Regions from separate parts of the Arthrobacter sp. AOP29-A2-19 genome, predicted to be linked through region 2. Evidence: riboswitches for the same ligand, from Rfam matches in the RefSeq annotation. Region 2 holds a riboswitch; each other region holds the start of a gene.
The links. A riboswitch is a leader RNA that binds a small molecule or an ion and turns the genes downstream of it on or off. The one in region 2 is predicted to bind S-adenosylmethionine.
Positions count from the first base shown of each region.

Region 1: another riboswitch for S-adenosylmethionine. It lies ahead of AC3ZJJ_RS09510 (bifunctional o-acetylhomoserine/o-acetylserine sulfhydrylase); the one in region 2 lies ahead of AC3ZJJ_RS11465 (hypothetical protein).
Region 3: another riboswitch for S-adenosylmethionine. It lies ahead of AC3ZJJ_RS15970 (flavin reductase family protein); the one in region 2 lies ahead of AC3ZJJ_RS11465 (hypothetical protein).
Region 4: another riboswitch for S-adenosylmethionine. It lies ahead of AC3ZJJ_RS14665 (acyl-CoA dehydrogenase family protein); the one in region 2 lies ahead of AC3ZJJ_RS11465 (hypothetical protein).

Region 1 is NZ_CM176894.1:2,041,071-2,049,016, forward strand. Features, by position in the region: gene metX (homoserine O-acetyltransferase MetX) at 1-709, opposite strand, end outside; gene AC3ZJJ_RS09510 (bifunctional o-acetylhomoserine/o-acetylserine sulfhydrylase) at 778-2,121, opposite strand; SAM riboswitch class IV at 2,193-2,311, opposite strand; gene AC3ZJJ_RS09515 (VOC family protein) at 2,462-3,103, shown strand; gene AC3ZJJ_RS09520 (CPBP family intramembrane glutamic endopeptidase) at 3,181-3,987, opposite strand; gene tpx (thiol peroxidase) at 4,028-4,525, opposite strand; gene AC3ZJJ_RS09530 (amidohydrolase family protein) at 4,518-5,747, opposite strand; gene AC3ZJJ_RS09535 (formimidoylglutamate deiminase) at 5,744-6,997, opposite strand; gene AC3ZJJ_RS09540 (allantoate amidohydrolase) at 6,994-7,946, opposite strand, start outside.
Region 2 is NZ_CM176894.1:2,480,617-2,488,562, forward strand. Features, by position in the region: gene AC3ZJJ_RS11430 (ATP-binding protein) at 1-461, shown strand, start outside; gene AC3ZJJ_RS11435 (RNA polymerase sigma factor) at 604-1,146, shown strand; gene AC3ZJJ_RS11440 (methylated-DNA--[protein]-cysteine S-methyltransferase) at 1,143-1,781, shown strand; gene AC3ZJJ_RS11445 (alpha-ketoglutarate-dependent dioxygenase AlkB family protein) at 1,778-2,488, shown strand; gene AC3ZJJ_RS11450 (DNA-3-methyladenine glycosylase I) at 2,683-3,213, shown strand; gene AC3ZJJ_RS11455 (DNA-3-methyladenine glycosylase family protein) at 3,210-4,085, shown strand; gene AC3ZJJ_RS11460 (siderophore-interacting protein) at 4,138-4,974, opposite strand; SAM riboswitch class IV at 5,135-5,251, shown strand; gene AC3ZJJ_RS11465 (hypothetical protein) at 5,264-5,794, shown strand; gene AC3ZJJ_RS11470 (acyl-CoA thioesterase) at 5,817-6,281, opposite strand; gene AC3ZJJ_RS11475 (App1 family protein phosphatidate phosphatase) at 6,278-7,408, opposite strand; gene AC3ZJJ_RS11480 (very short patch repair endonuclease) at 7,455-7,946, shown strand, end outside.
Region 3 is NZ_CM176894.1:3,452,990-3,460,935, reverse strand. Features, by position in the region: gene AC3ZJJ_RS15990 (MFS transporter) at 1-763, opposite strand, end outside; gene dnaB (replicative DNA helicase) at 766-2,142, opposite strand; gene AC3ZJJ_RS15980 (DUF1801 domain-containing protein) at 2,648-3,091, shown strand; gene AC3ZJJ_RS15975 (hypothetical protein) at 3,122-3,568, shown strand; gene AC3ZJJ_RS15970 (flavin reductase family protein) at 3,626-4,132, opposite strand; SAM riboswitch class IV at 4,183-4,298, opposite strand; gene rplI (50S ribosomal protein L9) at 4,457-4,909, opposite strand; gene rpsR (30S ribosomal protein S18) at 4,925-5,164, opposite strand; gene AC3ZJJ_RS15955 (single-stranded DNA-binding protein) at 5,228-5,824, opposite strand; gene rpsF (30S ribosomal protein S6) at 5,867-6,172, opposite strand; gene AC3ZJJ_RS15945 (acyltransferase family protein) at 6,427-7,946, opposite strand, start outside.
Region 4 is NZ_CM176894.1:3,186,154-3,191,628, reverse strand. Features, by position in the region: gene fmdA (formamidase) at 62-1,318, opposite strand; gene AC3ZJJ_RS14675 (FmdB family zinc ribbon protein) at 1,397-1,684, opposite strand; gene AC3ZJJ_RS14670 (AmiS/UreI family transporter) at 1,718-2,341, opposite strand; SAM riboswitch class I at 2,537-2,634, shown strand; gene AC3ZJJ_RS14665 (acyl-CoA dehydrogenase family protein) at 2,642-3,898, shown strand; gene AC3ZJJ_RS14660 (LLM class flavin-dependent oxidoreductase) at 3,943-5,349, shown strand.

The sequences.
Region 1 (7,946 bases), 440 kb from region 2:
ACCCAAGCGGGTCTTCGCCGCGCTGCGCCTCGCGACCGAACCGCACATCGAGTTCGGGCTCGGAGCGGTAGGTGATGTGCGCGATCCGGCGTGCGATCCCGAGTCCGCCCAGCGGGGCGGTGGCGCCGTAGTAGTCGCCGCCGGAGAACGCCGGGTCCAACCGGATGGCCGCGGTCTGCGCCTGGGCGAACGCGATCTGCTCGGCGCTCGCCTCGGCCGCCGCGGCAATGACCACGCAGGCCCCGACCCGGTCCGGGAACTCCGCGGCCCACTCGAGCGCGCGCGCCCCGCCCAGCGAGCCGCCGAGGACGCTGTGCCAGCGCGCGACGCCCAAGGCGTCGGCCAACCGCGCCTCCGCGCGCACGGAGTCCCGCACGGTGGTGAACGGGAAGCGCGATCCCCACGGCCTGCCGTCGGGATCCGGGGAGGCGGGTCCGGTGGTGCCGTAGCACCCGCCGACCATGTTGGCGGCGACAACAAAGTACCTGTTGGTGTCCAGCGTTTTGCCGGGACCCACAAAACCGTCCCACCAGCCGGGCTCCGCGGCGTCGCCGCGCGCCACGTGCGTGTCTCCGGTGAGGGCGTGCTGCAGCAGGACTGCGTTGGAGGCGTCGGCGTTCAGCCTGCCCCACGTCTCGTACCCGATGGCGAGCTCGGGGAGCCAGCCACCGGTCTCGAAGTGGAAGGCGCCGGTGCGCAGGGTCCGCAGGACGCCGTCGGTCCGCGGACCGACGGCGTCCGGAGCGGAGCGCTCCGACGTCGTGTTGAAGTCGACGCTCACCGAGCCGCCTGCAGGTCCGTCGGCGCGGCGCTGCGGACCACGTCGAATCCGGCCGCGAGGTCGCCGATGATGTCGTCGATGTGCTCCAGCCCGACCGAGAGCCGCACCAGTCCCGGCGTGACCCCGGCGGCGATCTGCTCGGCCTCGCCCAACTGCGCGTGGGTCGTGGACGCCGGGTGGATGACGAGCGAGCGGACGTCGCCGATGTTCGCGACGTTGGAGTGCAGCTCCAGCGCGTCGACGAATGCCTGGCCCGCCTCCGCCCCGCCCGCGAGATCGAACGCGACGACGGCGCCGGTCCCGCGCGGACCGTACTTGCGGCCGCGCTCGAACCACGGGCTGGAGGGCAGGCCCGCGAAGGCCACGGAGCGCACCTCCGGGCGGGCCTCGAGCCACTCGGCCACCCGCTGCGCGTTGGAGACGTGGCGTTCCACGCGCAGGCTGAGCGTCTCGAGCCCCTGGGCGATCAGGAACGCGTTGAGCGGTGCGACGGCCGAGCCGAGGTCGCGCAGGAGCTGGACGCGCGCCTTGAGGATGTAGGCCAGGTTGGCCCCGAGGATCCCACCGACGCCCAGGTCGCGGGCGAACACCAGTCCGTTGTAGGACTCGTCGGGGGTGTTGAAGGTCGGGAAACGCTCGGGATCCCCGGCGAAGTCGAACTTGCCGGAGTCCACGATCACGCCGGCGATGGCCGTGCCGTGGCCGCCCAGATACTTGGTGGCCGAGTGGACCACGATGTCCGCGCCCCATTCGATGGGACGGATCAGGTACGGGGTGGAGAGCGTGTTGTCCACGATGAGCGGGACGCCGGCCTCGTGCGCCACCGTGGCGACGCCCTCGATGTCCAGCACGTCCTGGCGCGGGTTGGAGACCACCTCGCCGAAGAAGGCCTTGGTGTTCGGCCGGACGGCGGCCCGCCACTGGTCGAGGTTGTCGGGGTCCTCCACGAAAGTTGTTTCGATGCCCAGCCGGCGAAGGGTGTGCTTGAACAGGTTCTGCGTTCCGCCATAAAGACTCGGGCTGGCCACGATGTGGTCGCCGGCCTCGGCCACATTGAGGACGGCGAAGGACGTGGCCGCCTGACCGGAGGCCAGGAGCAGCGCGCCGACGCCGCCCTCGAGGTCGGCGATCCGGTTCTCCACGGCCTCCGCGGTGGGGTTGCCGATGCGGGTGTAGATGGGCGCGAGTTCCTGAAGCGCGAAACGGGCGGCCGCGCTCTCCGAGCTCGGGAAAACGAACGACGTCGTCTGGTAGATCGGCAGGGCGCGCGCCCCGGTGGCCGAATCGGGAGTTTGGCCGGCGTGGATCTGGCGCGTCTCAAAGGACCAGTTGGCGGACATTGTGGTGCTCCTCTTCTCTCGAGGGGCCGACCCTGCGGCGAGTCGCCACCAGGGTGGCGCCGCCGGGAACCGACCCGCGCTTGCCCCGCGCCACTTCTTGGCGCCGGGCCCGGTCTTCACCCGGGGCACCCCACCGCGAGTGGAGGGTTGCCGGCCAGCAAACCGGGGTTTAGCGCTGGCACTCATGACCTGAGAACCAGTTTTGCTGAAGCCCCGCCGCCCCGCAAGCCGCACCCCGGGAATGTGACGCGGAATGAATCCACGACACCCCGGGGACACCCGCCTTCAAGTAAGGGGATCCTAAGTCGAGACACACCTCACAAAGTGCCATCATGGGCACATGAGGTTGGACCACGTTTCATACGCTTGCGGACAGGATGGGTTGGCGGCCACCGCCGACCGCATCGAAGACACTTTGGGGATCAAGTCGGTCAAGGGCGGCGTCCATCCCCGATTCGGCACCCGGAACGTCATTTTCCCGTTGCTGAACAACCAGTACCTGGAGGTCGTCGAGGTGCTCGCGCACCCGGCGTCGGACAAGGCGCCCTTCGGCCAGGCCGTGCGCGCGCGCTCCGAAATGGGCGGCGGCTGGATGGGCTGGTGCGTCGCCGTTGACGACCTGGCTCCATTCGAGGAGCGGCTCGGCCGTTCCGCCGTTCCGGGCAACCGAAAGTTTCCGGACGGCCAGGAGCTCACGTGGCAGCAGATCGGGATCAAGGGGCTCATCGCCGACCCCCAAGTGCCCTACATGCTGCGCTGGGACGACGGCACGGAGAACCTGCACCCGTCCAAGGCGCTAGAGCCGGTGGCGCGGATCTCCAGGATCAGCATCGCCGGATCCCGCGACCGGGTGCGCGAATGGCTGGGGACACCGGAGCAGAGCCCGCTCGAGGGAGTCGACGTCGACTGGCAGGCCCCCAACGGCACGCCGGGCATCATGTCCGTCACCTTCGAGACCCCGAACGGCGAAGTCACCCTGTAACCACGGAATCCCGGGCACTTGGGGCACCGCGGGCCGGACAATGGCGTCCGGCCCGCGGTGCTTTAAGCGCCGGTCCCTTAGGTGCCCAGGCCGATGGCCGTGCCGATCAGCGCGTAGCCCACAAAGCCCGCGGTATCCAGCAGGGCGTGGGCGACGACGAGCGGCATCACGCGCTTGAACCGCAGGTAGAGCCAGCCGAAGACCAGGCCCATCAGGAAGTTGCCGACGAAGGGCCCGAACCCCTGGTAGAGGTGGTAGCTCCCACGCAGGACGGCGCTGGCGAGGACTATGGCCCACGGACCCCAGCCGAGGCGCCGAAGGCGGTCGAAGAGATAGCCCACGACGACGGTTTCCTCCAGGACACCGTGGCGGACCGCGGAGAGCACCAGCACCGGAATGGTCCACCAGTAGGGTTCCAGCGCGGACGGAACGATCGCCGTGGTCAGGCCGAAGGCCCGGCCCGCCGCGTAGACCCCCAGCGTGCCCAGGCCGATCACGGCGAAGAGCGCCACCCCCCAGCCGACATCCCGCCAGGGCCTGCGGAGGTCGAAGCCCATGGCCCGGAAGCCGTTGACCCCGGAATGCGCCAGCAGGAAAAAGACCAGCGCCACCGGAACCAGCGCGAACACGATGTCCAGCAGCTGGTACGTCAGATCGAAGTAGGGGCGGTCGCTGAGGGTGTTGTTCATGCTGGTGGTCTGGCCCCCCAGGGGGGCGCGGCTCAGCTTGTCCAGCAGGCTGACTACGGAGTACACGGCCGACTGTCCGAGGGAGAGCCCCAGGATCAGCGCGAGTTCGATCCGCAGCCAGCGGCGGGTCGCGGGTGGTCGCAGGCCGCCCTCTCGGTCGGCCGCGGACGCGGCAAGGGATCCGGTGCTGTCCATGTCATCGATGGTAGCGACTCGGATCCCCCGCCGACGCCGGCTAGTTCAGCGCGGAGATGGCGGCGTCGTAGTCCGGCTCCACCGTGATGTCGGAAACCAGCTCGGAGTGCAGGACGGTCCCGTCCGCGTCGAAGACGACGACGGAGCGCGCGTTGAGGCCGGCCAACGGGCCGTCGACCATCTTGACGCCGTAGGCCTCGGCGAAGTCCGAGCGGAAGGTGGATGCCGCGACGACGTTCTCCAGGCCCTCGGCACCGCAGAAGCGGCCCAGCGCGAACGGGAGGTCGGCGGAGGCGCAGACCACGGTCGCGTTGTCCAGGCCGGCGGCCAGCTCGTTGAACTTGCGGACGCTCGCGGCGCAGACGCCGGTGTCGACGCTGGGGAAGATGTTGAGGACCACGCGGCGGCCGGCGAGGTCGGCACTGGCCACGTCGGACAGGTCGGCGCATGTCAGAGTGAAGTCGGGGGCGGCGGCGCCCTGCGCGGGCAGGTCGCCAATGGTCTGTACGGGGGTTCCCTTGAATGCGGTGTTAGCCATGGTTCCTGTCTACCACGCGCCGGCCCGCCCGCCAGACCGCGTGCGTCAACGGCATCCCGGGCCGGTACGCCAGGTGGGTGGCGCCGGGGGCGTTGAGCAGTTGGAGATCGGCGCGGTGCCCCACCGCGATCGACCCGATGGCGCGGGCGCCGTCGCGGTCCTCGCCCGCGTGCCGGCGCAGCGCCAGAGCCCCGCCCCAGGTGGCGGCCCGAACAGCCTCGGCCACGGAGAGCCCCATCTGCAGCACTGCGGTCGTGACGCAGAAGGCCATCGAGGACGTGTAGCTGGTGCCCGGATTGCAGTTGGACGCCAGCGCCACGGGAATGCCGGCATCGAGCAGCCGCCGGCCGGGGGCCAGGGGTTGGCGTGTGGAGAGGTCGCAGGCGGGCAGGCAGGTGGCCACGGTGCCAGGGTCGCCGGTCCGGTCGGAGGGCCTCCACCCGGCCCAACTCCCGGCCAGCAGTTCGATGTCCGGATCGTCCAAGTAGTTCACGTGGTCCACGCTGGCGGCCCCGAACTCCACGGCGAGGCGCACGCCCGGTCCCGGGCCCAGCTGGTTGCCGTGGACGCGAAGTCCCAGCCCGGCGTCCCGGCAGGCGGCCAGCACGCGGCGGGACTGCTCCTCGGTAAAGGCCCCCCGCTCGCAAAAGACGTCCGCCCAGCGGACGTGCGGGCGGACCGCGTCGAGCATCGCACCGCAGACGAGGTCGGTGTAGCTGTCCGCGTCCGCGCCGGGCGGGACCAGGTGCGCGCCGAGATATGTCACCTCGTCGACGACGGTGGAGGCGATGCGGGCGTGCCGCGCCTCCTCGTCCACGTCCAGCCCGTATCCGGTCTTCGTCTCCAGGTAGGTGGTGCCGCCTGCCGCGGCCTCGGCGGCCCGGCCGAGGACCAGCCGGGTGAGCTCGTAGTCGCTCGCCCCACGGGTCGCGCCGGTGGTGACCGCGATCCCGCCGGCGGCGTACGCATCGCCGGCCATCCGCGCCTCGAACTCCGCCGTCCGGTCCCCCGCGAAAACCAGGTGCGTGTGCGAATCCACCCAGCCCGGCAGCGCGGCGCGTCCCTCGGCGTCGTGGACGGCGTCGGCGGCCGGCGCGTGGGCCGCGGCGCCGACCCACGCGATGCGTTCGCCCTCGAGGACGACGGCCGCGCCGCGCAGCACGCGGTCCTCGCCGTCGACCGTAGTCAGTTCGCCGATATTGGTGATCAGGATGCTGCTCATTGGAACTCCGGATTCTCGGTCAGGAAGGCCCGGTAGAGCTCGGCGGGCTCCCCGAGGGTGGTGTGGACGCCGTCGCGGGCAATCGTGGCACCGTTGACCACGACCTCCACAACGTCCGCCGCGGTCGCGGCGAGCGGAAGCTGGCCGCGCCGCGAGCCGGCGGTCCGGACGCTGTCCGCGCGCACCAGCAGGTGGTCGTCGTTTTCGGCCAGGCCCAGGCTGCGCAGGCCCCCGGAACGGGCGGCGCCCGCCAGCTCCGATGGCGCGAACCGGCCGCGGACGCCGCTGCGCAGGCGCTCTCCGTGCTCCAGCGCGCGCATCTCCAGGTACGGGTCCACCACGGCATGCTGGTCGGTGCCGAGGGCGATGACCGCTCCGGCGTCGGCCAACTCGCGGGCCGGACCGATGCCGTCGGCGAGGTCCGCCTCCGTCGTCGGGCACATCACGATCGACGCGGCAGCGGCGCCGAGCGCCCCGATGTCCGCCGCGCTCAGATGCGTGGCGTGTACGGCGGAGAGTTGTGGCGAGAGCAGCCCCTTGGCGGCGAGCAGGCCCGCGGGGGTCAGCCCGTGAGCGGCCAGGCAGGCCTCGTTTTCGGCGGGCTGCTCGGACAGGTGGACGTGCAACGGGGCGTTCGGCCCCAGGACGTCCCGGAAACCCGCGGCGATGGTGTCCAAGGCGTCCGGCGGGACGGCGCGCACGGAATGGACCGCGCCGCCGGTGGACACCAGGCCGCGGCCGGCGTCCTCCTCGGCAAGCGCGGCGCGCACACCCGCGAGGCGGTCAAGCCAGGCCACGGCGCTGCCGTCGCTGAAGCGGGCCTGCGTCGGGTCGAGCGGGATGTCGCGGCCGGCCGCGTCCAGGCCGCCGGAGAGGTAGCACGTGTCGAGCAGCACCAGCCGGATCCCCGCCGCGAGCGCCGCGCGCGCAAGGGCTCGTTCCATGGCGTGCGCGCCGAAGTCCGCGGCAGCGTAGGGACGCCCGCCCGGGGCGTGGTGGAGGTAGTGGAACTCGCCCGCGGCCGTCCAGCCGGAGACGGCCATCTCGGCGAAGACCGCCGTGGCGAGCCGCTCGTACGCGGGCGGCGTCAGGGTGGAGGCCGCGGCGTACATCTGGTCCCGCCACGTCCAAAACGTGCCCGCGCCGCCGGCCCGGCCCTCGTGCGTCCTCCCGCGCAGGATGCGGTGGAACGCATGCGAGTGCGCGTTGACCGGGCCCGGAACGCGGACCAGCCCGGCGGTATCCGTCACAGGAGGTCCTCGAGCGCGTCGGCAAGCGCCGCCACCCCCGCGTCCGCGTCGGGTTCCTCGACGTGTTCCTCGGGCGAGTGGCTGATGCCGGACGGGTTGCGCACAAACAGCATGCCGGTCGGCACCACGCCCGCCAGCACGCCGGCGTCGTGCCCCGCACCGGTGGCCAACACGGGGGCGCCCGGGACGGTTCGTGCGACGGAGCGCTCGAGGGAACGCTGCAGCGCCGAGTCGAAGTGCACCGTGTCCGAGTACGACTCCTCGGTCAGCGTCACGGCGCAGCCCTCGAAAGCAGCGATCTTCTGCGCCTGCCCGTGGATGCGCTCGATCAGCGCGGCCGTGACCGCGTCGTCGGGGTGGCGCGCGTCCAGCCACAGGTCCACGCGGGACGCGATGACGTTGGTTCCGCCGGGCACCGGCTCCAGTCGCCCGACCGTGGCCCTGGCGCCGTCTTGCGCCGCGGCCGCCTTGCGGACGGCCAGCACCATTTGCGCCGCGGCGACCATGGGGTCCGCGCGGTCGTTCATCGGAGTGGTCCCGGCGTGGTTGCCCTGTCCGGCCACGCTGAGCCGCCACCGGCCGTGCCCGAGGATCGAGGACGCCACGGCCAGCGCCGGGCCGCGCCCGGCGTGGTCCGTGTGTTCCTCCGTGTTGAGCCCGCGCCCCTGCTCCACGTGGAGCTCCACAAAGTCGCCGATGCGGGACAGCGTCTCGGTGTCCCGGCCCACCCGGCGGGGATCCAGGCCGTTCGACGTTGCCGCGTCGGCGAACGTGGTTCCGCGCTCGTCGCGCAAGGCCAGCGCCCTGGCCGGGAGGATCGCGCCCGTCAGCAGCCGCGAGCCGAGGCAGGCGACGCCGAAGCGGCTCCCCTCCTCCTCGGGGAAGACGGCGATGGCCAGGGCCCGGTGGCGCTGCAGCCCGCCGGCGGCCTCGCGCGCCATCAGGGCGT
Region 2 (7,946 bases):
CGCTGGACGACTCCTCGCACCAGGCGTGGAGGGACACCGTGCTGGACGTGCGGCAGCACGTGACGATCTCCTGCAACGAGCACAAGCCGGGCGGCGAGGTGGAGACCGGACTGGAACCCGGGACGCTGTCCGGGGGCGAGGGCCAGCGGTTCACCTCGTTCATCATGGGCGCGGCGCTGGCGTACCAGCTGGGCTTCGCGCTGCAGGGGTTCACCACCTACGGCACCGTGATGATCGACGAGGCGTTTATCCAGGCGAACTCCGAGTACGCGGCCGCCGGCATCAACGCGCTGCAGGAATTCGGCTTCCAGCTGCTGTTGGCCGCCCCGGAGGACAAGATCGACCTGTCCCGGCACCTGGGTTCGGTGTCGGACATCGTCAAGCACCCGGGGTCCAACGTGTCCGGGTTTGTCGAGACGGGCCTTTCGCCCGCCATAGCGACGGACATCGTCCTGCGCTAGCCATCCACCGGCGGGCCCCTCGCCCGAGGGGCCCCACGTTGTCCACCGCGCGGCCGCCCGGGTCGCCGGGTCGGCCGGGACCCGCGTAGATTCGGTGGCCACGGAGGCTCACACTTTGGCGGGCACCGGCGTCTACGGGGTGATGAACATCAAACAGCCTTTCGAAGCGGTCGTGCGGACCCACGGCACCACGGTGCTGAAGGTCTGCCGCGCGGTCCTCGGCCCCCACCCGGACGCCGAAGACGCCTGGTCGGAAACCTTCCTTTCCGCGCTGCGTGCCTATCCGGACCTGCCGGACGACGCCAACGTGGAGGCCTGGTTGGTCACCATCGCCCACCGCAAGGCGCTCGACGTCGTCCGGGCGACGTCCCGCCGGGCCGTCCCCTCGGCGTCGCCGCCCGAGCTCCGCTCCACCATCGGGTTGCCGAGGGAGCCGGAGGAGGAACTCTGGCGCGCCTTGGCGGCGCTTCCTCCCAAGCAGCGCATGGCCGTGGCGTACCACCACGTCGCCGGCCTGCCCCACGGCGAGGTTGCCGTGATCCTCGGCGGCACCGTGGAGGCCGCGCGCCGGGCCTGCTCGGACGGCATCAGGGCCCTGCGGACGTCGCTCTCCGTTCCGGTTCCCGACGACGGCAAGGCGCCGCGACCGGACACACAATCCATCCCGCAGGAGGTCAACCCATGAACACCACGATTCCAGCCCCCGAATTCCCCGCCCCTCTCGAGGCCGAACTGGGCGCCCTCCTCTCCGTCGCGGAGGCCGCCGAGGTTCCGGACCGGCTGCACGGCCGGCTGGTGGAGGCCGCCGAATCCGCGGGCGTCCTGGACATCGCCTACAGCATCGTCGACACTCCCGTCGGCCCCCTGCTGCTGGCGGCGACGGAGGCCGGGCTGGTGCGGGTCGCCTTCGCCGGCGAGGGACACGAGGCCGTCCTCCAGCAGCTCGCCACCCGGCTGAGCCCGCGGATTCTCCTGGCACCGGCCCGCCTGGACGAGGCGGCGCGCCAGCTGGACGAATACTTCTCCGGGACGCGGCACATCTTTGAGCTGCCGCTGGACCGCGCGCTCTCGGCGGGCTACCGGCGCGAGATCCACGAGTACCTCCCGAGCATCCCCTACGGACAGACGGCCAGCTACGCGCAGATCGCGCTGGCCACGGGCCGCCCGAAGGCCGTGCGTGCCGTGGGAACAGCCTGCGCCACCAATCCGCTCCCCGTGGTGGTGCCCTGCCACCGGGTGCTGCGCAGCGACGGCAGCCTCGGCGGCTACCTGGGTGGGACGGAAGCCAAGAACCGCCTGCTCAGGCTGGAGGCGGCGTGAGCACCCTCTTCGGCGACGACCTGCTGGCGCGTCCGCCCCGGGAGGTCGCGCCCGGGGCGGTCCACGTCCCCGGCTGGCTGACGGTCCGGCAACAGGTATGGATCGCGGACCGCTTCCGCGAGTGGGCCGACGGTCCCGTCCCCATCCGGGCGGCCAAGGTCCGCGGACACGAGATGTCGGTCCGTACCGTCTGCCTCGGTTGGCACTGGCAGCCCTACCGGTACACGCGCGAGGCAACCGACGTCAACGGCAACCGCGTGCTCCCGCTGCCCGAGTGGTTGGTGAACCTGGGGCGGCGCGCGGTGGAGGAGGCCTACCTCGCCGTCGGCGCGCCGGAGCCGGCGCGGCCCGGCCCGGCCGACGCGGCCTACACGCCGGACGCGGCGTTGGTGAACTACTACGGCGCCGACGCGAGGATGGGCATGCATCAGGACAAGGACGAGGCCTCCCTCGCCCCCGTGGTTTCCCTGTCCATCGGGGATACCTGCCTGTTCAGGTTCGGAAACACCGAGAACCGCGCCAGGCCCTACCAGGACGTGGAGCTGTTGTCCGGGGACCTGTTCGTGTTCGGTGGCGCCTCCCGGCTGGCCTACCACGGCATCCCCAAGGTCTACCCCGGGACGGCTCCCGAGGGCTGCGGCCTGGACTCCGGACGCATCAACATCACGCTCCGCCACACCGGACTGGAAGAAGGCACCGCACCGTGAAAAACGACACCGCGGCAGGGACCGCAGAAGCGTCCAGGGACGCAGCGGCCAGGGACGAACCCGCCGCCGACCCCAGCGCCCCCGGTGCAGGCTCCGGCCCCGGGGGCGGCGCCGCCGAGGCCAGAACCCCGGGCGCCGGAACCGTCCTCGGCGACGACGGTCTCGCCCGGCCGCCCTGGGCCAGCGTGGATCCGATGCTCCGGGACTACTACGACGCCGAGTGGGGCCTCCCGGTCCGGGACGAGCACGGACTGTACGAGCGCATCAGTCTCGAGGGGTTCCAGGCCGGATTGTCCTGGGCCACGATCCTGCGCAAGCGGCCGGCGTTTCGGGCCGCGTTCGACGGGTTTGATCCCGACGTGGTGGCGGAGTACGGGGACGACGACGTCGCGCGCCTGATGGCCGATTCCGGCATTGTCCGCAACCGCGCCAAGATCCTCGCGGCGATCGGCAACGCGCGGGCCACCATCGACCTGCGCCCGGATGGCGGACTGGTCGAGTTCGTCTGGTCGTTCCGTCCCGCGGATACCCCCCGGCCGGCGACGCTGACCGAGGTGCCGACCACGTCGCCCGAATCGGTGGCCCTCTCCAAGGCGCTGCGAAAGCGCGGTTTCTCCTTCGTGGGGCCCACCACCATGTATGCGCTCATGGAGGCGATCGGCATGGTCGACACGCACCTGCTGGGCAGCCACCGCCGGGGATCCTCCGGCGTCTGGCCGGCATGAACGCGGGCGGCCGGTTGCTGAGGGCCGCCGGGGGCCTGGAGGCACCGGAACTGCTGGGGCTGTTGGCCGCGCACGCGATCCCGCGGCTGGACATCGTGGATCCGGCCGCCGCCACCGTGACCCGCGCCGTGCGGCTATCCTCTGGGCACCACGCCATCACTCTGACGGTCGAACCCGCGGGCGTCCGCATTACTGGCCCCGGCCTGCCGCCCGCGGAGGAGGCCGAGCTCGACGCCGTCCTCCGCGCGTGGCTGGACCTGGACACGGACCTGACCGACGTCAACTCCGTGCTCGGCGCCGACCCCCTGCTGGCGCCGCTGGTCGACGCGCGCCCCGGTCTGCGCGTCGTGGGATGCCTCGACCCCTTCGAGGCGGCCGTCACCACCGTGCTCGGCCAACAGGTCTCGCTTGCCGCCTGCCGGACGTTCTCCGGCCGGCTCGTCGCCGCATTCGGATCCGACGGGCCCGCGGGACTGCGGCTCTTTCCCGAGCCGCAGCCGATCGCGGCCCTGCCACACGAGGAGCTTCGCGCCGCGGTCGGCATCACGAACGCCAGGGCCCGGACACTTGCGGCTGTGGCCTCCGCCTTCGTGGCGGCCCGTAACGCCGAGCGCGCCGGAACCCGGGCGGAACCACGCTTTCCCCTGACCCGCGCGCAGCTGCTGGACCTGCCGGGGGTGGGACCCTGGACGGCCGACTATCTTGCTGTACGCGCCGCGGGCGACCGCGACGCGTTCGCGCCGGGCGATCTGGTGTTGCGGCGCGCCCTCGGCGGGATCAGCGCCGCCGAGGCGGAGGACCGGGCCACGGCGTGGAGCCCGTACCGGGCGCACGCGCTGGTCCACCTGTGGACCGCCACCGCCTACGGGTAGCGCGCACGACGACTCGGCACGGGGCACGGTCTGCCCGCCGCGACGTCCGGCCCTATTCGGGGAAGATCTGACCGATCGGATCGCGCTTCTCCGCCTGGAACGTGTCCTCGGCGCGTCCGAACGCCCAATAGGCGGACAACGACATCTGCTTGCGGTCCACACCGCGGTCGTCGGCCAGGTAGCGTCGCAGGTTCTTGACCATCTCGCGCTCGCCGTGGGCGAAGACCTGAACCCGGCCCACCGGCCACTCCCCCGCCATCACGGCCGACGCCAAGACGGTGCTCTCCGGGCTGAACGGCCCGCCGCGGTGCAGCCAACGCAACTCGATCCCGGCGGGGGCATCCAACGGCAATTCGTCCTCGGGTCCCTCGACTTCCAGGTACGCGACGCCGCGGGACGCGGGATCCATGGCCTCCAGCGTCGCGGCGATGGCCGGCAGCGCCGACTCGTCACCGGCGAACAGGAACCACTCCGCGTCCGCGTCCGGCCGGTGCATTCCCCCGGGGCCGGAGAAGCAGACCTTGTCCCCGGGGCGGGCCGCGGCGGCCCACGGTCCCGCGATGCCCTCGTCTCCGTGGACCACGAAGTCGATCTGCAGCGTCCCGGCCGCCTCGTCCACCCGGCGCACCGTGTACGTTCGGCGCACGGGCAGCTTCTCCGGGGGCAGCGTGCCGCGGAGCGCGTCCAGGTCGTAGGGCGGTTCCAGCCCCAGCTCCGGGTCGGCGAACAGCAGCTTCACGTATTTGTCCGTCGCGTCCTTGTTCCGGAAGTCGGCAAACCCGGGTCCCCCCAGGGTCAGCCGAACCATGTGCTCGCCCAGGCTCTCGCTGGCCACGACCTCCAGCACCACCTGCGGCCGGACGGGACGTGCTTGTGGGGGAACTGTCACTGGAAATCACTCCTCTGGTCGCCGGTATCCTCCGGCACAGACGTTTTCCCCACCCAATCCCACCGGCGCCCCCAAACGCAAACCGCGCCGCGCGTGGCACATGACCGGCGTGCGTAACCGGCGGGCGGCCGCCCCGCGGCCTGCGCTACGATTAGGCCAGCTTCACGAGATGCGGCCAGCCTTGGGCTCCGACCCGGCCGCACACCAACCCCATGCTTCTCGGGTGGTTCGGATGACGAAGCGGCCAGCGGCCACATGGCGCCGGCAAGAGCAACGGAAAGGGTCCACCATGGGCTTCCACACCACCGCATCCGGGGCAGACTCCCTCTGCGCCTACTTCCGGCCGGGCCACCGTATCCACGTCTTGCGGCTGCGCAGCGCACTGGCCCACCCCCAGGACTGGGAGAACGTGTCCATCTCCGTCAATGTCCCCGAGCAGCTCATCCTCATCCGCACGGCGGAGGGACAGCTGGTTGCCGCCCACACGCACGACGCGTTCCAGGTGGACGAGCGCAGGCGCCTTCTGCGCGCGGCCACCCGGCATCCCGACCTCGATCCGCGTGCGCCCGGGGCGGCCACCCCGGACAACGAGGATCTGCTCGCCGGGGCGCGTGGCCCCGTGGTCGGGAGGTGGCGCTACGTCTGGAACCGGTCCGCGGGGATCCTGGGTCTTCCGGCAGACAGGTCCCGCCACGCCGGACGAACCTACGTCAGCCTCTCACCGGACCCCGTGGAACCGTGCGCGTTGGAGCACGAGGAGTCACTCGCCCGCGACTTCGCGGAACTGACCGCCCGGCTCCAGGGAATGGACGCGGTCTAGGCCGGTAGGGCCCGAGCCGCCGTCAGCGAAAGACGGGCGCCCCGAGGAACCCGGCCAAGGCGTCCCGATGCTCGGCGGGTATCCGCATGAGACGGGACTCCTCCGTGGAGTAGAAGGCCAGCGTGGTGGTGGCACGGACGCAGACGCCGCCGTCGACGGGATCGTGGAACTCGTAGGAGATGTCGAAGCTGGCCGGCTTCACCGCGGAGATCCACACGTCCACCTCGGCCGGGACGTTGCGGTAGTCCAGCGGCTTCACGTAACGCACCCGGTGTTCGACCACAAGGGTCTGCGTGCCGCCGGGAACCGCCGAGAAAAGATCGACCATCGGCTCGTTGCCCGGTTTTCCGGTCCCGCCGGGGACGCCGAAGGAGGCGATGCGCGCCTCCTCCATCATGCGCACGAGATTGACGTTGTTGATGTGACCGTAGGCGTCCATGTCCGCCCAGCGCATGGGCACCTTGACGCGGAGCCGGCGGCCGCTCACCCGGCTTCCCCGCGCGCCTGCTTCTGCTCGAGGGCCCGGAGCTGCTCGCGCTCCTGCACGCGCTGGTCCTCCGCGGAAACGATGCCGAGCTTCTCCAGCTCGGCGATGATGACGGCGCCGTCCGGCGCGTAGATCCACGGCACGCCGGGGGTGGCGTCGACGGTTCCCATCGAGCGTCCACCGGCCAGCACGGCCTCCGACGGCGTCAGCTGGCGGATCACGATCGCCCTGACGTTCTGCGGGAACCGCTTGGCGAACTCGGCGTAGATCTCCGGGTCGTGCTGGCCGTCGTCGCCCACCAGGAGCCACTTCATCTGCGGGAACTCGTGCGCGAGGCGGCGGAGCTGGTCCACCTTGTGCTTCATGCCGGACCGGAACCAGCGGCCCTCCGTGGGCCCCCAGTCGGTCAGCAGCAGCGCTCCCTCGGGGTACAGGTTGCGCGTGAGGAACCGGGTGAGGGTCGGCGCGACGTTCCAGGCCCCGGTGGAGAGGTACAGCACCGGCGAGCCGGGGCGCCCGCGCATCAGCCGCTCCATCATCACGGCCATGCCGGGGGTCGCCACGCGGGCGTGCTCGTTGAGAACAAACGAGTTCCAGGCGGCCAGCAGCGGGCGGGGCAGCGCCGTGACCACCACGGTGTCGTCGATGTCGGAGACCAGGCCGAAGTCCACGGCGGAGTCCACCACAAACACCCTGGCGGGGGCGTCCTCGGAGCCCTCGCAGGAGAGGTACACGGTGTGCCATCCCGCCTCCAGGTCCACCTCGATCATCGCGTCGAGCACCCCGCCGCGATCGGCGTCGACCTTGTACTTGCGGCCGTCCACCGTGACGGTGACCTCGGCGTAAGGAAGCGCGGGGGAAATGAAGTTCCGCCAGCCCCGGACGCTGTCGGAAACCACCCTGGGTGCCGGAAGGCTGGTGACCAGGCTTCCGGGGCGCGCCATCGAGATCCGCGCCAACACCCGGACCCACCCGCCTGCGGGTGCGCTGAGCCCGTAGCCGCGGAATGAGGCCACCGTGGCCACCATGCCCTTGGCACGGGCATTGCGCTCGCGGACGGCGTGCCACGAGTCCTCGAGTCGGACGCCGATGTGGCGGTGGGGCGTGGCGGTGCTGTTTCCTAGCATGCCGCAAGTCTTTCACGACCTGCGCGGGGACACCGAGAATGGAGACATGGACCGCCTGACCGTGGAGCAGCGATCGGCCCTGATGTCCCGCATCCGGGGCAAGGACACGGGCCCCGAACTGAAGGTCCGCCGCATCGCCCACGCCGCGGGCTACCGCTTCCGTCTGCACGGGCAGGTGGCGCGCGCCGCCGCCGACGCGGCGGCCCGCGCGGCGCCGGAGATCAAACTGATCGGCGGCAAGCTGCCAGGCAAGCCGGACCTGGTCTTCGCGTCGCGCCGCAAGGTGGTGTTCGTCAACGGCTGCTTCTGGCACCGCCACGACTGCCCGGCGGGCCGGCGGGCGCCGTCGTCGAACCCCGACTTCTGGGCCGCCAAACGCGAGGGCAACGCCGCCCGCGACGACCGCCACCGGGCGTCGCTGCGGATGCTGGGCTGGGACTCCCTCACGCTCTGGGAGTGCCAACTGAAGGACCCGGACGCCGTGCTGGGCGCGCTCACCGAATTTCTGGACGCTCCCGGCATGGACTGCAGGCGGGCA
Region 3 (7,946 bases), 970 kb from region 2:
AAGGGCCTGTCAGTGGAACCGCCCCGAGCCGGTCGAGGCCCAGGACGGCGGCCGCGGCCACGCAGGACCAGGCCAGCCGGGCCGCCGCCAGGCGACGACCAGCTCCGGCTCGGAGATGTTCCGCGCCCGGCCCGCCCGCACCAGCAACCGCACCGGCCCTACCCGCCGCCGGCCGCGGCAGGGCCGCCAACGCCGGGCGAACCATCAGCGTCGCCGCCGCCACGAGGACAACGACACCGAGGAACACCCACCGCCAGCCGATCGTGTCCGCAACGATGCCGGCGGCGAAGGGCCCAATCAACGAGGGGATGACCCAGGCGGCCGCGAACGCGGCGAAGATCCTCGCGTGCAGGACGGGCGGGTAGAGCCTGGCCACCAGGACATAGAGCGCGACCGTCACCGCGCCGCCGCCCAGGCCCTGCACCAGCCGGCCGAGCACAAGCGTCTCCATCCCGCCGGCGAAGCCGCAGACGAACAGCCCCGCGACGAACGTGGCCACCGCCGCGTAGAGGGGGCCTGTGGGGCCGGACCGGTCCGACCACGTGCCCGCGGCGACCATGCCGACGACGGAGGTCGCCATCGGGCCGGCGAAGGCGAGCGCATAGAGGGCGGCGCCGCCAAGCTCCGCGCTGACCACGGGCATAACCGTCGTGACGGCCAGCGTCTCGAACGCGGAGAGGAATACCAGCGCAAAGGAGCCGACCGTGCTCCAGACCAGCCCTCGACCAAGGATGCCGGAGGGACTCGGCGCGTAGTTGGTCACGCCTAGAAGCCCCCGCCGCCTTCGCTGGCCATGTTGTTGAAGCGGGAGTAGTGGCCTTGGAAGGCCACAACCATGGTCTTGGTCGGGCCGTTGCGGTGCTTGGCCACGATCACGTCCGCCTCGCCGGCGCGCGGGGATTCCTTGTCGTAGATGTCCTCGCGGTGCAGGAGGATGACCATGTCCGCGTCCTGCTCGATCGAGCCGGACTCGCGGAGGTCGGAAACCATCGGCTTTTTGTCCGTGCGCTGCTCCGAACCACGGTTCAGCTGCGAGAGCGCGATCACCGGGACGTCGAGCTCCTTGGCCAGGAGCTTGAGCGCCCGGGAGAACTCGGAGACCTCCTGCTGTCGGGACTCGACGCGCTTCCCCGAGCTCATCAGCTGCAGGTAGTCCAGGACCACGAGCTTGAGGTCGTGCTTCTGCTTCAGGCGGCGGCACTTGGCCCGGATCTCCATCAGCGACATGTTCGGGGAATCGTCGATGTAGAGCGGGGCGTCGTTCAGGCGCCCCATGGTGGTGGCGATCTTGCCCCACTGCTCGTCCTTGACCGTGCCCTTGCGGAGATCCTGCAGGCCGATGCTGGCCTCCGCGGACAGCAGGCGCATGGCGATCTCGTTCCGCCCCATTTCCAGCGAGAAGAACACCGTGGTCAGATTGTGCTTGATGGCGGCGGAACGCGCGAAGTCCAGCGCGAAGGTGGACTTGCCGACCGCGGGGCGCGCGGCGATGACGATCATCTGCCCGCCGTGCAGGCCCTGCGTCAGTTCGTCGAGTTCGTAGAAGCCGGTTGGCACGCCGATCATGCCCTCTCCGCGGCTGCCGGCGGACTCGATCTCGTCGACCGTCCCCTCGATGATGTCCCGCAGGGCGACGTAGTCCTCCGCCGTGCGCCGCTCGGCCACGGCATAGATCTCCGCCTGGGCCTGGTTGACGATCTCGTCGACCTCGCCGTCCTGCGAGTAGCCCATCTGCACGATCTTCGTGCCGGCCTCCACGAGGCGGCGCAACACGGCACGCTCGCGGACGATCTCCGCGTAGAAGCCGGCGTTCGCCGCCGTCGGAACCGACTGGATCAGCGTGTGGAGGTAGGCGGGCCCGCCGATTCGGGAGATCTCGCCGCGTTTGGTCAGCAGGTCGGAGACCGTCACGGCGTCGGCCGGTTCGCCTCGGCCATAGAGGTCGATGATCGACTCGTAGATGGATTCGTGCGCGGGCCGGTAGAAATCGACACCGCGGAGGACCTCGACACAGTCCGCGATCGCGTCCTTGGAGAGCATCATGCCGCCCAACACACTCTGCTCCGCCACGAGGTCCTGCGGCGGGGTGCGTCCGAAGTCGGACTCCCTCGATCCCTTGGGCTCCGCTTGCGTCAAAGACACGGCACTTACCTTCCAACTGAGCGCGGAGCGGCCTGCGGTGCGCTCCGTTGTTTCCTCCAGTATCCCAGCGGCTTCCCACGCCCGGAGAATGTTGTGCACAGCGCTGCGGGGGGATTGCCGGGTATCCACATATGGACCGGAGACCTTGTCACCATAGACCCTTAAATGCCCACACCCAAGGCACTTATCCACAGCCCGTGTGGAGAACCTGTGTGTTTAGCGGCGTGTTGTGTGCACAGACTGGGGACGAACCTGTGGATGAAAAATTTGTTTCAGGAATAATCGCGCTCTGACTAGGCACTTCTTTGTACACACCCCTTGTGAGGAAAGTTTTTTTATCCCAACATTCACCCGGCACTTGGATGTTTACTGGCGAGTAAACCGGCACGTGTGAGACTAGTTACCCACATATCCCCAAGTTATCCACAGACACGCCGAGGATTGGCCCCGACGGCCCGCGCGAGCCGTTCTTGTTGCCCGTGTGGGGCACTGCGATACTGGGCCCATGACCGAAGTCAAGACGGCCCCGCGTTCCGCGGATCCACGGGAATTTGTTGCCGCCCTCGAACACCCGGTCCGCCGGTCGGACGCCGAGTACCTGATGGAGATGATGGCGGACGTCACGGGCCAGCCGGCGATCTTGTGGGGACCAAGCATCATCGGATTCGGCGCCTACCACTACCGCTATGCTTCGGGCCGCGAGGGCGACGCCTGCGCCGTGGGGTTTTCGCCGCGCAAGGCCAGCCTCTCCCTCTACGGACTGACCTACGGCCCCGACGCCCCGGGGATCCTCCCCCTCTTGGGCAAGCACAAAGTGGGGGCCGCCTGCCTCTACGTGAACAAGCTCGCGGACGTCGATCTCGACGTCCTGCGCGGACTGACGGCGATCGGCTACCGCCACGTGATGGACAACCTCCATAACGCCGGCGCGGCCCACCCCTCAACCTAACGGCGCACGGCGCCACAGAGGAGCACAACCATGTTTGGACTGACCCTGCCGGAGTTGCTTGTCACGGTGTTGGTGGTCGGGGCGCTGCTCTGGTTGCTCGTGGCCGCCATCGCGTCGAGGCCGCAAAACCAGACGAACGAGGCCGATCTCTACATCGCACGGCTCAACGAGGCGGCGGCACAACAACAGCGGCAGGAGACGGAGCGTGCCGACAAGATCCGCCAGGCCACCATGGCCCGCACGGCAGCGGCGGCCCGCACCTCCACGGGCAGGAACGGACAGGGCGCAGCCTCGTCTGCCAGCCGTGCCGCCACCGCCCGTGGCTCCGCGCAGGCGTCCGGGGATCCCGAGTATCTCGAGACGGTGCAGCTGATCCGGGCGGGGAAGACGCTGGAGGCGATCCGGAAGGTAAGGCGGGACACGGGCATTTCCGTGGCGGAGGCCACCAAGTTCGTGAACTCTCTCCGCGCCTCCTAGGGTGGCCGCCGCACCCGGTGCTCCGGCACCCGGCTGCGTGTGCCTGGAGGCATTGACCTAGACCAGTGCGGCTTCCTGAAGCCTGCGGAACTCGGACCCGTGGAAGACCAGTGGCTCGTTGGCGTCACCGTGTGTCTCGTGTCCGTGCACGCGCAGGATGACCACGTGGTGGTCGCCCGCCGGCACCTCCTGCTCCACGCTGCAGTCGAGCCACAGCGCCGCGTCGTCCAGGAACAGCGCACCGTCGTCGGTGGATTCGAGTTTGAGCCCCGCAAAGCGGTCGCCGCTCCGCGAAGCTATCTGGCGGCAGACCCCCTCGTGACGCTCTCCCAGAACCGAGACGCCAATCCTTCCGGCGGCGCGCACGATCGGCCAGGTGCGGGACGTGTTCTGCACCGCGAACATCACCAGCGGCGGATCCAGTGACACCCCGACCGTGAAGGACGACGCGATGATCCCCTGCGGCTTGCCGTCGATGATGGCGCACAGGGCCGCGATGCCCGAGGGAAAGCGTGCAAAGGCCTTGCGGAGCGAATCTGGCTGGAGGTTTTCTGTCAGCGGCATGACGTTCCTTCGGCGTAGTGCACACCGCTGCGCCAGAGATGCGCCCGCGGGTGCGGTACTTGCCACGCCGGTGTATCCGGGCGGCCGAATCATCACCTGGAGCACCCCACTACCTTGAGAGGGTTGCCGTCCAACTAGCCAGGGCTTCGCGTTGGCACTCTTGATTCACCTACAACGCTAGGCTTCCCCCTTGGACGAGGTCAAAAGTCCGGCGCAACATTTCGCAAGGAAACGCGAAAGGGCCCCGCCTTGCGGCGGGGCCCTTTCACGGTCTACCGGGCGCTGCGTCGGAACGTGTTCCGTCGCCGTGCTCGGCTACTATTGCTACTTTGCCGCGACGACCTGAAGGTCGAGCGTGGCGGATACGTCCTCGTGCAGTCGCACGGTCGCCTGGTAGTTGCCGGTCGACTTGATGTGTTCCGGCATCTCGACCTTGCGCTTGTCGATGGAGCCGAGGCCCGCGGCCTCGACTGCCTTCGCGATGTCCTCGGCCTTGACGGTACCGAACAGACGACCGGACGCGCCGGCCTTGACGGTGACCTTGACCGGCTTGGCGGACAGCGAGGCAGCAAGCTGCTGCGCGTCCTCCAGGTTCGCAACGGCGCGAGCGGCACGGCCGGCCTTGATGGACTCGACCTGCTTCTCGCCACCCTTGGTCCAGGTCAGGGCGAAGCCGCGGGGAAGAAGGTAGTTACGGGCGTAACCGTTCTTCACCTCGACAATGTCGCCTGCTGCACCGAGACCGGTGACTTCGTGGGTCAGAATGAGCTTTGCCATGTTGGTATCCCTTCCTTAGCCGCGGCCAGCGCCGGAGTAAGGCAGCAGGGCAACTTCGCGCGCGTTCTTGATGGCCTGGGCGATCTTGCGCTGCTCCTGGACGGTGACGCCAGTGACGCGACGCGCACGGATCTTTCCGCGGTCGGAGATGAACTTGCGCAGCAATGCGACGTCCTTGTAGTCGATGACCTTAACGTCAGCGGCCTTAAGGGGGTTGGACTTTGGTTTGGGCTTACGGAGTTCAGCCTTAGCCATCGTGGAGCTCCTTTGATCTGGTGGAGCCCGCAGAAAGGTTCTGCGGGATGGTGAATATGTTTGTTAGAAAGGCGGTTCGTCGGAGCCGGGGTTGTTGCCCCAGCCACCGCCGCCGGAGGACGACGAGGCCCACGGGTCTTCCGCCGGGGCGTTCCAGTTTCCACCGGAGTTACCGCCCGCGTTTCCGCCCGAGTTCCCGGCGTTTCCGCCACCGAACCCGCCGGACTGGCCCGCGTTGCCGCCGCCGAATCCGCCGGAGTTTCCGCCGCCGAAGCCACCGCCTCCACCGCCGGAGCGCTGGGTGCGGGTGACCTTGGCGGAGGCGTACCGGAGCGAGGGGCCGATTTCGTCGACCTCAAGCTCGGAGACGGTTCGCTTTTCGCCTTCCTTGGTTTCGTAGGAACGCGACTTCAGCCGACCCTGGGCGACTACTCGCATGCCCTTGGTCAGCGTCTCGGCGACATTCTCGGCAGCCTCGCGCCACACCGATGCGCGGAGGAACAGCGTTTCGCCGTCCTTCCACTCGTTGGTCTGGCGGTCGAAGGTCCGCGGGGTGGAAGCGATGGTGAAGTTCGCCACCGCCGATCCCGACGGGGTGAAACGAAGTTCCGGGTCACCGGTGAGATTACCGATGACCGTGATGATGGTCTCGCCTGCCATTGGTGCCTCCTGTTGTCGGTCTCTACGTGAGGGAGCCGCAGACTACTCTGCGGAAACCTTCTGCTCTTCCGGACGGGTGATCTTGGTGCGCATGATGGTCTCGTTGAGAGACAGCTGGCGGTCAAGTTCCGCGGAAGTCGCCGGGGTGGCGGTGAAGTTGACGACGGCGTAGATGGCCTCGGTCTTCTTCTGGATTTCGTAGGCCAGACGACGGCGGCCCCAGATGTCGACGTTGTCGATGGTCCCGCCATCGTTGCGGACGACGTCCAGGAACTTGCCGAGAGTCGGCTCCACGGTACGCTCATCGACCTCGGGATCGATCAGTACCATCAATTCGTATTTACGCATGTGAACCCACCTCCTTTGGGCTAAACGGTCACGGTCTTTCCGTAACAGGAGGTTCTTTGCGTTGGCTGGCGCCACGCCCGACTGCGGGCACGGCGGAAACAGCCTGAACCATCCTACCGGATGTCCGAAGCCCACCCTAACGCCGGTCCCGGCGGCGGCGGCGCCGTCACGGCCGCCCTGTGGAAGGCCGCGCAGCGCCCGGGGATGTGGAGGGCGATGCCCCGCCGCCGGAGGCGGAGGATCCGCGGCGATGGCTAGGGCTTCAGCCCGTCCGCCCGCATCGCCGCGAGGAGGCGTTCGGTGAAGACCGGGACCAGCGTCCGCACGTAGGTGTCGGACAGGTGGTGGTGGTCCCGGTAAACCAGCACGTTCCCGATCAGGGCCGGACAGAAACCGTCGACGCAGAACTGGTCCGTGAAGTCCAAGACGTTCGCCCTCGGCTCCCGCCGGCCGGCCTCGAGGGTCGCGTCCGTGTGCTCCAGCGCGTCGGACTGCGACCGCCCGCAGTCCTCGGGGCTGTCCGGGTTCGCGGCCACGCAATCGCGCGGATATTCGTCGCGGCCCGGCCGGGGATTGTCCACGATCGGGTACACGGGAATTCCCGCGTCCTCGAGCGCGGACCAGTACTCGGCAAAACCGCCGGCCGCGTCCCCCGCGAACGTGGAACCCGCCCAGTTGCCCGTCACCACAGCGTCAACGTCGCCGCGCTCCACGATCCTCCGCAGCGTGGCCGCGTTCGCCCCGGCGCAGGAGATCCCGCCCTCCACTTCGGCCGTCCGCCTGGCCGCACTGAACGGGCAGGAGGACTTCAGATAGGTCACCAGCGTCCAGCCCCGCTCCTTGGCGGCCTCCGCCATGGCCTGGTACCAGTGGCCAGCGTGGGAGTCGCCCACCAGCGCGACGGTCAGGCCGCCAGCGGAGTTCCCGAACTCGCACTCCTTGGTGGTCGGTGCAGCCGGGTCCTGAACACACTCGCCCAGGGCGGGACGGTCCGCCGGGGCGGCCGCGGGGGCCGGCACAATGGCGCGGCTGCCGCCGGCGTAGGCCGGGGCTCCGGCCGGGATGGACCCCGCCCCCAAACCGGATGGAGGCGCCGCCAAGAGCTGCTCGGCGGCGGCACGCTCGGCCGCCAGCAGGCGTTCCTGCCGGATGCCCGGCACGGTGGACAGCGAAGCCACCACCGCCACCGCGACGGCGCCGGCAACGAGCGCCGTCCGCGTCGAGCGGACCAGCGGCGCAAACGTCCGGGCCGGCACCTCGATCCAACGGTGGCTCGCGGCGGCGAGCAGCAGGGACAGCGCCAGAAGGCCAAGGCTCTCCCACGGGCCCGGATCACCTCCGGACACGGTTGCGTGGAAGACCACCGCGGGCCAGTGCCAGAGATAGAGCGAATAGGAGACGTTGCCCGTCCACTGCACCGGGCGGAGGTCCACGACGCGGTGCACCGACAGGGCGCCGGCCGTGCGGCCGGCGAGGATCACGGCGACGGTTCCCAGGACCGGCAGGGCGGCGGCCGCCCCGGGGAACGGCGTTCCGGCGTCGTACAGGAACGCTGAGGCCGCGATGGCCGCCAGGCCGGCCAGGGCCAACAGGCTGCGGGACGTGCCACCGGTTGCCCACCGGGGCGCCCGCCACGTGGAGTGGGAACCCCGGAGAATACCGGCGGCGAGGAGTCCTCCCGCGCCCAATTCCCAGACGCGCGTGGGAGTCACGAAGTAGGCCGCCGGATCGCCGGCGGATGTCAGCGCGATGCTGTGGGCCAGCGAGGCGCACA
Region 4 (5,475 bases), 700 kb from region 2:
GACAAGGTGCCGCCCGCCGTCGTTCACCGACCGCGGGCGGCACCTTGCCGCCGATGCCGGGTTAGGTGTTTGCCGAGCGCGGAGCGCCCATGCCCGGGTCGATCCGGTGTGGGCCCGCCGCGGAGGGCCGTACGTCGAAGTGGAACATCGCGGTGGGCAGGTAGACGGTCGAACAGGAGTTCGGGATGTCCACGACGCCGGAGAGCCGCCCCTCGATCGGGGCCGACCCGAGCAGGAGGTAGGCCTGCTCGCGGCTGTAGCCGAACTTCGTCAGGTAGTCGATCGCGTGCAGGCACGCCCTCTGGTAGGACAGGTGCGAGTCCAGGTACTTCTGCTCGCCGTCGAGGGTGACCGACGTCCCGGAGAAGGCCAGCCATTCGCTGTAACGGGGGTCCACGCGGCCGGGCATAAAGATGGCGTTCTCACTGACCCCGTAGGTCTCCATGCCGCCCTTGATCACGTCGACGCGCAGGTCCAGGAAGCCGCCCATCTCGATCGCGCCGCAGAAGGTGATCTCGCCGTCGCCCTGCGAGAAGTGCAGGTCGCCCATGGACAGGTTGGCCCCGTCGACGAACACCGGATAGAAGACCCGCGTTCCCTTGGAGAAGTTCTTGATGTCCTGGTTTCCGCCGTTCTCCCGGGGAGGCGCGGTGCGCGCGGCCTCGGCGCCGACCCGCTCCCACTCCCCGCGCGCCAGTCCGCCCAGGACCGCGTGCTCCCCCTCGGGCGGCAGGGCCAGGGGAGGGACCCGGTTCGGGTCGGTTGCGATGAGGTCGCCCTCCCGCTTGTTCCACTTGGCCAGCAGTTCCGCGGACGGTGCGGTGCCCATCAGCCCGGGGTGGATCAGTCCCTCGTAGGACACCTCGGGGACGTGCCGCGAGGTGGCCACCTGTCCGGTGAAGTCCCAGATGGCCTTGTACGCATCGGGGAACTGGTCCGTCAGGAAGCCGCCACCGTTGTTGCGGGAAAAGATCCCGGTGTAGCCCCAGCCTTGGCCGGCCAGCGGGCCCGAGTCCTCCTGGGGGATGGGTCCGACGTCGAGGATGTCCACCACCAGCAGGTCGCCCGGTTTCGCGCCCTCAACGGCGAAGGGGCCGCTGAGCTTGTGCACGGTCAGCAGCGGGGCATTGAGGATGTCGTCGGCGGAGTCGTCGTTGACGATCGCGCCGTCGAACCACTCGCGGCAGTCGACGCGGAACGAGTCGCCGGGTTTGACGGTGGCGACCGGAGGGATCTCCGGGTGCCACCGGTTGTGTCCGACCTTCTCCTGCTCCTCGAACTTCTTGCTGGAATCGAGGCGGAAAATGACTTCAGGCATGGCGCTTTTCTCCTTCACGATCGGGTGGAACTGGTGTCCGGGCCCCCCGTGGGGAAGGCCCGCTGGGGCATGCCGCCGTCAGTCACGCGGCAGCTTTCGGTGGAGCGGGTTGGTGGTGGTGCGCGTGGCGGGACGCCGGCCGCGCCCGGGCAGCGAGGACACAACCTCGGGCTCGTGGGCGCTGCACAGCGTGGATTCGACGAGTCCGAACGCGGAGCCGCCCGCGATGGACAGGCGGGCGGCGGAGATTCGCCGCCGCGCGGGCGCTCCGCATTCCGGGCAGGGGACGTCCTCGGGGACCGAGCCCATCGGATAGTTCCCCTCGAGTGTTGTTCCCTCGGGACAGCGGAACTCGTACAGGGGCATCGGCGCTCCTAACTCTTGTGGTGGGCGTGGGTGTCAGGCGTGCGCGGCCGCCGCCGACTCCCGTTGGACGGACGCGCGCCGGCCCAGGAACCAGGCGATGGCGAGCGCGGCGATGCCCCCAACGGCCATCACCACGGCGTTGGCGGGAGTGGACACGAAGGTGCCGGACAGCAGCAGGAGGGCCGGAATGGTCGCGGTCAGGTGCGCCACGATGATCGTGAACCAGCCCGTGGTCTCCGTCAGCGAGTCCTTGCCCAGCGCCAGCAGCAGGAAGAAGAGGAACCACAGGACGGCCCAAATGATCCAGACGACCCCAAACACCGGGTCGTTGGAGACGGTGAAACTGATGGCCCCGTAGGTCACCGCGCATGCCGCGACGAAGAGCGAAAACCAGCCCAACCCCTCGCCCGGCAGGCCGAACATCTGGTTCAGCGCCACATAGAGGTAGGTGAAGCCGAAGAGGTACAGCCCGGAGGCGCCGAGGATGGTCGCCGGGTCCCCGCCCGACTGGGCGATGATGATGGTCGGAAAGACCACCTGCATGGTTCCGACGAAGAAGTTGATGATGGCCGCGGACTTGCCGGGCACCTTGCCGATGAGCATCAGGCCGTTGATGAACAACACGGCTCCGACATACAAAAGACCTACGTTACTCACGTGGATACCCTCCGAAACACAGTCATGGGTTACGGGATAGTGGGGTGGATCTCGCGCGCGGTAGTGCGGTTTTTACCGGTTCGAGCAAGCTATCCCCGGGCCCGGGCAAGGTCAATGGATGGACGCCGATTTACCGAGTCGCCGCATGAGCCCGCGTTTGGCAGGGATCGAAAAGGCGGGTACAAATGGAGTCAACAACCATCCAGAGCGGCCGAGAGTCCTGGCTCAACGACGCCGCAGCAACCCCTTCCCGTCCCGCGGGAGGTAGGTGCTCACGCCAGGTTCGATGGAGTGATTAACGTGGAGCAGTTCCCTGTCCCGGCGCGGCACCTGATCAAGCTGACTCCCGGAGTGCCCGTCGACGGGCACTATGACGAGCTGGCCTCCGTGTTCCGCCCCGTCTTCGAGCGCATCGCGGAGGGGGCCGCCATCCGCGACGCCGAGCGGGTGCTTCCCTACGAGCAGGTGGGCTGGCTCAACCAGCTGCGCTTCGGCGCGCTGCGCGTCCCAGAGGCCGACGGCGGGTACGGCGCCACGCTGGCGGACACGTTCCGGCTCCTCGTCGAGCTGGCGGAGGCCGACTCCCAGGTGGCGCACCTGCTGCGCTCGCACATCGGCTTCGTGGAATCGGTCCTGACCTTGGAGGATCCCGAGATCAGGGAACGCTGGTTCGCGCGCTTCGTCGGGGGGCAGCTCGTGGGCAACGCCTACACGGAGCGGGGCGGCAACGAGCTGGGAACCCTGAACACGCGGCTCGCCGAGCACGACGGCGGGCAGCGGCTGTCGGGCGAGAAGTACTACTGCACGGGAACCATTTTCGCCGACTGGGTGGCCGTCGCCGCCACCCTGCCGGGCGTCGCGCACCGGCACATCGCCGTCGTCTCCACCCAGCATTCGGGCGTGCGGATCTTCGACGACTGGGACGGCTTCGGCCAGCAACTCACCGGCACCGGCTCGACGACGTTCGACGACGTTCCCGTGGACACGCTGTTGCGCCCAGCGGACCTGGAGGCGCACTCCGAGTCGGCGGTCTTCCAGCTGGTGCTCCTCGCCGTCCAGGCGGGCATCTGCCGGGCCGTGCTCGCCGACGCGCGCTCGGCCGTGCAGGCGCGCACGCGCTCCTTCAGCACCGGCACGGGCGTGCCGGTCCGCGAGGAGCCGCAGGTCCTCCAGGTGGTGGGCGAGATCTCTTCCACCGCCTTCGCCGTCGACGCGGTGGTCCTGGCCGCCGTCGCGGAGCTCGAATCCGTGGCCGGCCAGACAACGCTGAGCGAGGCGGAGCGCTGGGCGGTCTGCGAACTCGCGGCGAACCGCGCGCAGACCGTGGTCCAGCCGTTGGTGCTCGCCACCGCCTCCAAGCTGTTCGACGGCCTGGGCGCCTCGTCCACCGCCCGCGGATGCAACCTGGACCGCCACTGGCGCAACGCGCGGACCGTCGCCACGCACAACCCGGCCATCTACAAGGCGCGCATCGTGGGGGACTACGAGGTCAACGGCACCCCGCCACGGAAGTTCGACGCTGTCGGCGACGTCGCCCAGGTGGGGTTCGTCGGCTGACCCGCCCCCCAGTCCACGCCGGCACCACCAACGCTAGGAGAACCATGCCCGCCGTCCCGTCACGACGCCAGATCCGCTTCAACGCATTCGACATGAACTGCGTGGGGCACCAGTCGCCCGGACTATGGCGCCACCCTGCCGACCAGTCGGCGCGGTACAAGGAGCTGACCTACTGGACCGAGCTGGCCAAGACGCTGGAGAGGGGCCTGTTCGACGGCATCTTCATCGCCGACGTCCTCGGCACCTACGACGTCTTCGGGGGCTCCAACGAGACCACGCTGAGGGCCGGAACCCAGGTCCCGGTGAACGATCCCATGATGCTGGTCTCCGCCATGGCGCTGGTCACCGAGAACCTCGGATTCGGCGTCACCGCGAGCACGGCCTACGAGCACCCCTACCCGTTCGCCCGCCGGCTGGCGACCCTGGACCACCTGACCCGCGGGCGGATCGGCTGGAATGTCGTCACCGGCTACCTGCCCTCCGCCGTGCGGAACATGGGCCAGGAGGACCAGCTTCCGCACTCCGAGCGGTACGACCACGCCGACGAGTACCTCGAGGTTGTCTACAAGCTGCTCGAGGGCTCGTGGGAGGACGACGCGGTGGTCGCCGACGTCGACAGCGGTGTCTTCACCGACCCGGCGAAGGTCCACGAAATCGGCCACGAGGGGAAGTACTTCAAGGTCCCCGGCATCGCCATCACCGAGCCGAGCCCGCAGCGCACGCCCGTCGTCTTCCGGGCCGGAACGTCGCCGCGCGGCCTGCGCTTCGGCTCGGAGAACGCCGAGGCCATCTTCGTCACGTGCCCTACCCGCGAGCAGCTGAAGGAGACCGTCGCCAGGATCCGCGACGCCGTCGAGGCCGCCGGGAGGGACCGGTACGACGTGCGCATCTACGCCATGCAGACCATCGTCACGGCCGAGGACACGGCGGCGGCCGAGGCGAAGTTCGCGGAGTACAAGTCCTACGCGGACATCGACGGCGCGCTGGCGCTGATCTCCGGCTGGATGGGCGTGGACCTGTCCACCTACGGGCCGGACGACGTCATCGGAGAGAACGTCCAGTCCAACGCCATCAAGTCCTCGGTGGAGACGTTCAAGCGGGCCTCAGGCGACACGGGCAGGCCCTGGACCATCCGCCAGCTCGCCGAGTGGGTCGGCGTCGGCGGGTTCGGGCCGATCACGGTCGGCTCGGGTGAGGACGTCGCCGCAAAGCTCGTCGAATGGGTGGACGAGACCGACGTGGACGGTTTCAACCTGGCCTACGCCATCACCCCCGGAACGTTCGAGGACGTGGTGGAGCACGTGGTGCCGGAGCTCCAGAAGCTCGGCGCGTATCCCACCGGCTACGCGCCTGGGACGCTACGCAACAAGCTTTTCGGCCGCGGCGACAGGGTCGCCGACACGCACCGCGCGGCCGGCTATCGGGTCTCCGCGTCCGCCGTAGTCCGCTAGCGCCCGTCACAAACCGGCCCGGATCCGCCGTCGGATCCGGGCCGGAGGCGTGTCAGGCCCGCGGCGGGTCAGGATGCGGCACTGCCGAGCGTATGGCAAGGCGCGACGGCGCGGCGTGCGTAACGT